3 regions of the Mesorhizobium sp. P3_A2 genome follow, and region 3 is predicted to be linked to each of the others. Evidence: predicted binding sites of a transcription regulator. Region 3 holds the regulator's gene; each other region holds the start of a gene.

Region 1 (3,277 bases), on a different contig from region 3:
GGTCGAGAACCAGATCGGCCGGGCCGAACCGGTCCTTCGCCGTGAACTGCTGGTGCCAGTAGGGGTAGAGCACCGGCGGCCGGCTGACGGCATCGAGACGGTCGCGTTCCTCAGCGGTGAGGGCGAGCGCCGCGGCGGCAAGATTGTCCTTAAGCTGGGTCTCGTTGCGCGCGCCGATCACCAGCGAGCTGACGGCCGGCCTGCCGAGCAGCCAGGCAAGCGCCACCTGCGCCGCCGAGACGCCGCGTGCCGCTCCGATGTCGACCAGCACATCGACGATCCGCCACAGCCGGTCTTCATCGCGGATCGGCGGTTCCGACCAGCCAGCAAGCTGGCGCGCGGTCGGGCTGTCGCGGCGGTATTTGCCCGACAAGAGGCCGCCGGCAAGCGGGCTCCACACCAGCACGCCAAGGCCCTGGTCGACCGAGATCGGCAAGAGTTCGTATTCAGCCTCCCGCGCTTCCAGCGTGTAATGGATCTGCTGGGTGATGAAGCGCGGCTGGTGCTGGCTGTCGCTGATGCCTAGCGCCTTCATCACCTGCCAGCCGGAGTAATTGGAGCAGCCGACATAGCGGATCTTGCCCTGGGCAACCAGCGTGTCGAGCGCGGCCATGGTCTCCTCGAGAGGCGTCGTGCCATCCCATTCGTGCAGAAAATAGATGTCGATGACATCGGTCCTGAGGCGCTTCAGGCTCTTCTCGCATTCGCGGATCAGATGATGGCGCGACAGGCCTTCGTCATTGGGACCTTTGCCGATCCGCATGCGCGCCTTGGAGGCGATCAGCACATCGTTCTTGCGCTTGCCGCCGAGCGCCTCGCCGATGATCTCTTCCGACAGGCCGTTCGAATAGACATTGGCGGTGTCGATGAGATTGATGCCGGCATCGATGCAGGTGTCGATGATGCGGGAGGCCTCCGCGAGATCGGAATTGCCGACGGCGGCGAACGGTCCGCTGCCGCCGAAGGTCATGGTGCCCAGCGTCAGCGTCGAAACTTTCAAGCCGGAACGGCCAAGCGTGCGGTATTCCATGTCAGATCCTCGCAATTTTGGTGGGGTGGGGCGGTTTTGGTCGAGAAGGGCGGGGGCCGCCCGAATGGGTCAGCCATTTGTAGGACAATTTAAGCGGTTTGTCGCCATGCCACGGCAATGGATCCACCATGCCCCGCCGATTTGCGGCGATGATCGGCTGGCCGGCGGTTTGCAATAAAACCGTCATTGCCGGCCTATATCAAGTCGGCTCAGGGTTTCATGACAGCCGGCAAGCGGAGCAGCAGAAATGACCGAGTTAAAGCAGAATTCTCCGGCCAGGGATTGGCTTGAAGCCGAACTCGCCGACACGCTCGACGAAGACTATGAGCTGGAAATGTCAGAGCCGGCGCTGTCGCTGGAGATCGCCAAGATCTACAAGAACGCGCATCCGCCATCGATCGATCGCATGCAGTATTTTCGCGATCTGATCAGCCTGCAGTCGGAACTGATCAAGCTGCAGTCCTGGGTCGCCTACCACAAGAAAAAGCTGGTGGTGATTTTCGAGGGCCGCGATTCTGCCGGCAAGGGCGGCGTCATCAAGCGCATCACCCAGCGCCTCAACCCGCGCATCGCTCGTGTTGTGGCGCTGCCGGCGCCGACCGAGCGTGAGAAATCGCAATGGTATTTCCAGCGCTACGTGCCGCATCTGCCGGCCGGCGGTGAGATCGTGCTGTTCGACCGCTCCTGGTACAATCGCTCCGGCGTCGAGCGGGTGATGGGCTTTGCCGACCAGGATCAGGTCGAGGAGTTCTTCCGCGACGTGCCGGAGTTCGAGCGCATGCTGGTCCGCTCCGGCGTCACCCTGGTCAAATACTGGTTCTCCATCACCGACGAAGAACAACAGATGCGCTTTCTGATGCGCATCCACGATCCGATGAAGCAATGGAAACTGTCGCCGATGGATCTGCAGTCGCGCGTGCGCTGGGAGCAGTACACCAAGGCCAAGGAAGAGACGTTTGCCCGCACCAACATTCCCGAGGCGCCGTGGTACATCGTCGAAGGCAACGACAAGAAGCGGGCGCGGCTGAACTGCATCGACCATCTGCTCAAGCAGATGCCTTACGAGGAAGTGCCGCACGAAGAAATCACGCTGCCCGAGCGGGTGTTCAATCCGGAGTACGAACGGCAGGTGCTGCCGCGGGAACTTTACGTGCCGGAGAAGTATTGAGCACTTTTTCCTTCTCCCCGTTCACGGGGAGAAGGTGCCCGAAGGGCGGATGAGGGGCAGCGCTAATCTCGAAAGTAGAGCCCAGTCAATTCGCATCATCGGCGGGGTAATCATCTATCGGCAGCGCCGCCCCTCATTGCCCTGCCGGGCATTTCTCCCCGTAGAACGGGGAGAAAGGAGCCTGCACCAAAGGCTTCACCTAACCCCGCTTGATCGTCACATGCGTGGCAAGCGCCGTCGCGACCTGCTCGGTGCATTGATAGCCGAGCTTGAGCATATCCAGGCCTGCAAACAGATTCTCACCCTTGCCCAGCAGCACCGGCGACACCGCCAGATGCAACTCGTCGATGAGCTTCTCCTGGAGATACTGCCGGATGGTGGAGACGCCGCCGCCGACGCGGACATCCTTGCCACCGGCAGCGGCTTTCGCCTGGTCGAGTGCCTCATGGATGCCGCCGGTGACGAAGTGGAAAGTGGTGCCGCCTTCCATTTCGATCGGATCGCGCTTGTAATGCGTCAGCACGAAGACCGGCACATGGTAGGGCGGATTGGTGCCCCACCAGCCCTTCCAGCTGTCGTCCGGCCAATCGCCGCGGATTGGCCCGAACATGTTGCGGCCGAGGATCCAGGCGCCGACATTGTCGAAGCTGCGGACGGTAAACCGATCGTCCACATCGGTGGTGCCGCCATCCTTGCCGACCATTTCGTGGAAGGTGCGGGTGCCGGTCATCCATTTGTGTAGTTCCTCGCCACCAACGCCCAGCGGGTTTTGCAGGGTCTGGTCAGGACCGGCGCCGAAACCGTCGAGCGACAGGGTGAATGCATTGACACGCAGTTTGGACATGAAAGCCTCCGAGGTAACCGGTTGTAATTTGCAAGTAGTTGTTTTGTAGCAAACCGATTGCGAATTGCAAGTGGTTTTTTTAAAATCACAGAGATTTAGAATATTCTAATAGTTGACGGAAAAAGCCGCCGCGTTACCCTTCGGGAGGCCCTGAGTCGGGAGCGCACGAGATGAAGGCATATCGCGTCGAGAGGATGGACGGAGAGATCGTTCAGGAGAGTCAGGAGACCCAGGC
Region 2 (3,277 bases), on a different contig from region 3:
TAACCCAGGTCCATGTGCGCGCGAACTTCTCGGTCGCCGGGGAGAGCTCCGCCGTGTCGAACAGGACCGCCGAGCCGATCGATGCCGGGGTGCCGAGGGATGCGGAGATCTTGAAATAGGGCGTCAGCGGTCCGCTGATCGCCGACAAAAAACGGAGGCGCCCGGCGCCTCCGTTTTTTGTCTGTCGTATGCGACTACTTCTTGGCGAGGCCCGGAAGCGTGACCTGATAGACCAGGAACATGGTGTCGACATCGGCGCCGTCTTCGGCCTTGTAGGGCGCGCCGACCTGGAAGCCGTCCTGGGCGAGGAAGTCGTTGTCGTTGCCGACGAACAGGAAATAGTCGTCGGGCAGCGCCGGATCGAGCACGCTGACCACCGACATCGCCTCCCACTTCTCCGACAGGTTGTTCTTGTCGTTCGGCTTGCCGTCATGCAGGCCGAAACGGCCGAGTTCCTTGTTGTCGTTGATGTCGATGAATGGCGTCAGCTTGGCCGGCGTGACCGACGGATCGAGCACGCCTTTGGGCGCCAGCGGCTTGTCGGCGGCATCGAAGGCGCCGCCGGCAATGTCGGTGGCGGCCGAGACGTCGACGACGAAGATCTGGCGCACCAGCGAGGTGTCGCCCTTCGCCCCCTGGCCGTTGCCGCTGTCGCGCGCCAGCATCAGGAAGGTCTTGTCGGACAGCGCCACGATCTCGCTCTGCGCGGCGACCTTGGTCTTGCCCTTGTCGTCCTTGAACACCGGCAGCGGAACGACATATTCGTGCGCCAGCTTGAGATGGGCCGGGTCGGTGGCGTCATAGACCAGCGCGCGGGTGTTCTGGCGCGTCGCGCCGGAATCGCCGCCATCCTGGCGGGGCGCGGACTGCAGCACCGCGATCAGCGACTTGCCGTCCGGGGTCAGCGCCATGCCTTCGAGGCCCTGGTTGTTCTGGCGGCCCGTCTCTGGATCCTTCGGATCGGGTTCTGCAGCGCCCGGGCCCGGATTGTCGGAGGCGAAGTTCGGCTTGCCCTTGCGCATCGGCACCAGGGCCGCCGGCGGCTGCGTTGCCGACAGCAGATGGCCCTCGGCCGAGAAGCGGTAGATGTTGGGGCCGTATTCGTCGGAGATGAACATGGTGCCGTCGGGCAGCCGCGCGATCGCCTCATTGTCGAGCGCCAGCTTGCCGTTGGCCTCGGGCAGGATCGGCAGGTCGCCGCTTGCCGCGCGCACGCCGTTGAGCGGATCGAGGCCGGTCGCATCGGCGCCCTTGTCGTCGGTGAGCAGCATGGAATCGGCAAGCGTCGCCTTGACGCCGGTCTGTTCCTGGCCGGCGGCGGGCGCGGCACCCAGTGCGGTCGGCGTGAGCTCGATACGAATAGTGTTGAGGCGCGGCCGGTAGTCGGTGGTGCCGACGACATTGTAGCCACGATCGGGCAGCAGCCAGAGCGAACCCTTGTAGCCATTGGCGTCATGCGTCCAGCTTGCGGCGTCGATCGACATGCCGGAGCCGGAGCCGAAGGTCTCGCCGAACTTGTCCTTCTGATCGGCCGGGATGCGGCCGACGCCGACCAGGCCCTTGTTGACGAAGTTGACGCCGCCAACGGTGGCGGTGCTGTCGGCAAGGGCAGGGGTCAAAGCGGTAAACAGCGCCAATGCGGCGCCGAGCGACAGGGTTCGGTGCGAGATTTTCATGGAGATCCTCTTTGTGACAAGCCTACAAGCGGCTGAGACTGCAAAGGGCTCCGCGTCGCATCGACGAAGTCGCCCCCCGCAAAGCGGTCTAGGACGCGAACATGATACTTGCGTGACAGGGTATTTCTGCCGGCCATTGGCATTCGGCGTTTGACGTGCAGAAATGGCTGCCATGCACGAAACACTCATCGCGGTCGCCGTTTTCCTCTGCCTGACGGCGGCGCCGCTGGTCAGCATGGCTGTCTATGGCAAATTGCCCGCGCATCACCGCGAGGACGACACCAACAATGTGGTACGGCTGGCCGCCAACCTGTTCGTCGTCATGACCTCGCTGGTGCTTGGTCTGATGATCAACTCGGCCAAGAACACTTTCGAGTCGATCGACCGCAACGTGCACACATATGCGACCGAGTTGATCCTTCTCGACCGGTCGCTTCGGCAATATGGGCCTGAGACCGCCGAGGTCCGTCAGCCGCTGGTCGCTTATGTGCAAAGACAGACCAACAACTGGACAGAAACCAACGAAACACCCCTCGTCGCCAACCGGCTGTCTGAACGTCTGTTGACCGAGATCAGCACACGATTGACCGCTCTGCAGCCTCCTGACGCAGCGCATGGTTCTATGCTGGAGGACGCTCGCCAGCATCTGCAGAAGGTGGTGGAACTGCGCTGGGCTTTGATTGAGCAATCGGAAGGTACCATCCCGCGGCCGCTGATCGTTATGCTCGTTGCCTGGCTGGTGCTGATCTTCGCCAGTTTCGGTTTCAGGGCGCCGCGAAATGCCATCACCATAGAGACGTTCGTCGTCTCGGCAGCGCTGATTGCCGGAGCGCTTTACCTGATCCTCGATATGGATGTGCCGTTCTCCGGCCCGATCCAGATTTCGTCGGCGCCTTTGCAGAGGGCTTTGGTCGAATTGCAGCAGTGAGGCGGAACCCCGCGGCGCTCCAGCGCATTCCTGGATACGGCTGGATTTGCCGGTCCATTTGAGGGAGGCGATATGGGTTTCGATCAGTATCACGAGCCGCCGGAAGAACTGACGCAGAAGGTGCGGACCTTTGCCCGCATGATCACGTCGCTGATCGAGGAGGCGGAGGCGATCGGCTGGTACGAACAGCGCATGTCGGTGGAAAAGGACCCGCAGGCCAAGGCGATCATGAAGAACGCGCAAGGCGAAGAGTTCAAGCATTTCGGTATGGATCTCGAATTCCTGCTGCGCCAGAAGAAAGACTGGCGGGCAGAGCTGAAGGAAATCCTGTTCACCACCGGCGACATCGTCAAGGCCGGCGAGAAGGGCGAGAAAAAGGTGGATTGAGGCCGACCGACCTACCTCCGGCCGTGATCAATCACTCTCGCGCGCGATCAGTTCCAGCGGCCAGACTTCGCGGATGATGCGTGTGCCTTCGGGGCCGGCGAAGGCGGGGAGCGAGGCCAGCAGCATTTCGGCCAGCCGCCGGCCCATGGGCTCCAAAGACGGACGGAAGGCGGTCAGCGCCGGCGAAAAGTAGCGGCAAAGCGGCGTGTCGACGATGACGATCACCGCGATGTCGTGGCCGGGCCTGATGCCCATCTCGGCCAGTGCCTTGCAGCCGCCGAGCGCC
Region 3 (3,277 bases):
TTTTTTCGAGACCCGCAATAAACAATGACAGCGCGGCCTGCTTCTGCCAATATTTGGCTGGCACCACCAAATGCCTCCACTATCATGAGGCGCGAGGAGGACCGGGAGGAAAACAAAAACGATGTCGGTTGGAATCCGCCACGATGATCTGCGTCGTCGCAACCGCGCGATGGTGATTTCGGCCGTGCGCCGGGCCGGCCAGCCGTCGCGGACCGAGATTGCGGCGACCACAGGCCTCAGCCATTCGACCATATCGGCGATCTCGTCTGATCTGATTCAAGAAGGCATCCTGGCCGAGAGCAAGCCTGGCGAGACCGGTGCGCTGAAGCGCGGCCGGCCTCAGGTCGGCCTTGGCCTCAACCCGGAGGCCGCCGCGGTGATGACCGTGGTGCTGTCGCTGAATTTCCTTTCCGTCACCGTCATCGACTATGCCGGCCAGGTGGTCGCCGAGGAGCAGCGCCGGCTGGATACGCTGACCATGCCGCGCGACGAGTTGATCGGCGAATGCACGGCAATCGTGCGGCGGCGGCTCGAGGATCCAGACCTCGATGTTCAGAGCATCGCCCGCATTGCCATGGGCATCCAGGGCATCACCGATTCGCAGGCGCGCGCCATGCTGTGGTCGCCGATCACGCCGCTGACCGACATTGCCTTCGCCGACATACTGGAAGCGGAATTCGGCATTCCGGCCACCATGGAAAACGATTGCAACATGATGGCAGTGGCGCTGCAATGGCGCCAGCCTGAGCGCTACCGCGACAATTTCATCGCTATCCTGCTCTCGCATGGCATCGGCATGGGGCTGGTGCTGAAGGGCGCGCTGTTCACCGGCACCCATTCCTCGGGCGGCGAGTTCGGCCACATGATCCACCGGCCCGGGGGCGCGCTGTGCCGTTGCGGGCGGCGCGGCTGCGTCGAGGCCTATGCCGGCAACTACGCCATCTGGCGCAGCGCCAAAATGATGAGCGAGGATGCCGAACCGGTCGATGTCGGCGACGCCGACATGCGGGCGCTCGCCGCACGTGCCCGCGAGACCGATGGCCCCGAGCGCGAAGCCTACCGCAAGGCCGGCGAGGCGCTTGGCTTCGGCCTCGGCAGCCTGTTCGCGCTGATCGATCCAGCACCTGTCGCCATGGTCGGAGTCAGCGCCGCCGCGTTCGATCTGATCGAACCGGCATTGCGCGAAGCGATTGCTCAGACCGCCGGCGGCCAGCACTCGAAATCGATCTCCTTCGACACCGAGCCCAACGAACTGCCGCTGATCCGCGAAGGCTGCGCCATGCGCGCGCTCAGCTTCGTCGACCAAGAGATTTTCGCACCGGGGATTCAAGCGAAGACGGGCAAGCACGTCGCCTGAGAGGGCCGGCGACGGCACGGCGCGCCGGGCCTTAGTCTTCCCGGATTGCGTAGCCAGCGCCGCGGATGGTGCGGATCACATCGGGCATGCGACCATTGTTGACCGCCTTGCGCAGGCGCCCGACATGCACGTCGACGGTGCGCTCGTCGATATAGATCGTCTCGCCCCAGACATTGTCGAGCAGCTGGCTGCGCGAGAACACGCGGCCGGGATGGCGCATCATGAATTCGAGCAGGCGGAACTCGGTCGGTCCGAGCCTGATTTCGCTCTTCTTGCGGTAAACGCGGTGCGATTCACGATCGAGCACGATGTCGCCGACCTTGAGCACGCTGGAGAGCACTTCCGGCTTGGCGCGGCGCAGCAGCGCTTTCACGCGCGCCATGAACTCCGGCGTGGAAAACGGCTTGACCAGATAGTCGTCGGCGCCGGTGGACAGGCCACGCACACGGTCGCTCTCCTCGCCACGCGCGGTCAGCATGATGATCGGCAGCCGTTCGGTCTCGGGCCGCATGCGCAGCCGCCGGCAGAGCTCGATGCCGGACACCGCCGGCACCATCCAGTCGAGCACCAGCAGGTCGGGAACGTTTTCCTGCAGCCGGATTTCGGCCTCGTCGCCGCGCGTCACCACCTCGACCTGGTAGCCTTCGGATTCGAGGTTGTAGCGGAGAAGCACGCCCAGCGGCTCCTCGTCCTCCACGACCATGATGCGTGGCGCGATCATCAGCAGTTCACCCTTGTCAGGCCGAAGTGGCCATCGCCGTCTCGTCCTGCTTCGGGCGATTGGCGGGCAATTGCTGGCCGGTCAGCACATAATACGCATTTTCAGCGATGTTGGTGACATGATCACCGATGCGCTCCAGATTCTTGGCGCAGAACAGGAGATGCGTGCAGGCGGTGATGTTGCGCGGGTCTTCCATCATGTAGGTCAAGAGTTCACGAAACACCGACGTGTATTTGACGTCGATACGTTCGTCCTCATTCCTGAGCTTTGCCAGTGCTGCCGCATCCGCGGCGGCATATTCCTCGACCACCCCTTGCACCTGGATCAGCACCAGCTGCGCCATCGCATCGATGGAATGCGAGAGGTCGCGCGGCGTGACGCTGAGGCCCACGGTGCCGACGCGCTTGGCGATGTTCTTGGCGAGATCGCCGATGCGCTCGAGGTCTCCGGCCATGCGGATCGAGCCGACCACGGCACGCAGATCGTTGGCCATCGGCTGGCGCTTGGCGATGAGCGTGATGGCGCGATCGTCGAGTTCCCGCTGGCGCGCGTCCATGATGGCGTCGTCGGACACGACACGTTGCGCCAGCGCATTGTCGGAATTGAGCAACGCTTTGGTCGAGCCGCTGACCATCGACCCGGCCAGATCGCCCATGTCGCGGATCAGCTTGCTGATCTGGCCCAACTCTTCATCGAAGGAGGCGACGGTATGTTCACCCATGATCCTGATCCTCGTGCCTGAAAATTCAACCGCTGGACGGCTCAGCCGAAGCGGCCGGTAATGTAGTCCTGGGTGCGCTTGTCGTCGGGATTGGTGAACATCTTGTCGGTGGCGCCCTCCTCGACGAGGTAGCCGAGGTGGAACATCGCCGTGCGCTGCGACACGCGCGCCGCCTGCTGCATCGAGTGGGTGACGATGACGATCGTGTAATTCTGGCGCAGCTCGTCGATCAGCTCCTCGACACGTGCGGTGGCGATCGGGTCGAGCGCCGAGCAGGGTTCGTCCATCAGGATCACTTCCGGCGACACCGCAATGGCGCGCGCGATGCACAGGCGCTGCTGCTGGCCGCCGGACAGTCCGGTGCCGGGCTCCTGCAGGCGGTCCTTGACCTCGTTCCAGATCGCCGCCTTCTTCAAGCTCGACTCGACGATCTGGTCCATGTCGGACTTGCGCTTGGCCAGCCCATGGATGCGCGGGC

What was found. The regulator PhoB, encoded in region 3, activates phosphate uptake and scavenging genes when phosphate is short. The targets are predictions, from matches to a motif close to TGTCATNNANCTGTCAT.
Region 1: a site for PhoB is predicted at 1,201-1,217, ahead of ppk2 (polyphosphate kinase 2). Genes of this name have one in related genera too.
Region 2: a site for PhoB is predicted at 1,778-1,794, ahead of AC1DXM_RS01930 (esterase-like activity of phytase family protein). Genes of this name have one in related genera too.

What each region holds. Positions count from the first base shown of each region.
Region 1 is NZ_JBFUGC010000003.1:552,915-556,191, reverse strand. Features, by position in the region: gene AC1DXM_RS10265 (aldo/keto reductase) at 1-1,030, opposite strand, end outside; gene ppk2 (polyphosphate kinase 2) at 1,278-2,198, shown strand; gene AC1DXM_RS10255 (dihydrofolate reductase family protein) at 2,398-3,042, opposite strand.
Region 2 is NZ_JBFUGC010000001.1:402,445-405,721, reverse strand. Features, by position in the region: gene AC1DXM_RS01935 (L,D-transpeptidase) at 1-119, shown strand, start outside; gene AC1DXM_RS01930 (esterase-like activity of phytase family protein) at 195-1,676, opposite strand; gene AC1DXM_RS01925 (bestrophin-like domain) at 1,849-2,604, shown strand; gene AC1DXM_RS01920 (ferritin family protein) at 2,677-2,991, shown strand; gene AC1DXM_RS01915 (LacI family DNA-binding transcriptional regulator) at 3,019-3,277, opposite strand, start outside.
Region 3 is NZ_JBFUGC010000009.1:108,243-111,519, reverse strand. Features, by position in the region: gene AC1DXM_RS21100 (ROK family protein) at 122-1,357, shown strand; gene phoB (phosphate regulon transcriptional regulator PhoB) at 1,389-2,078, opposite strand; gene phoU (phosphate signaling complex protein PhoU) at 2,095-2,799, opposite strand; gene pstB (phosphate ABC transporter ATP-binding protein PstB) at 2,841-3,277, opposite strand, start outside.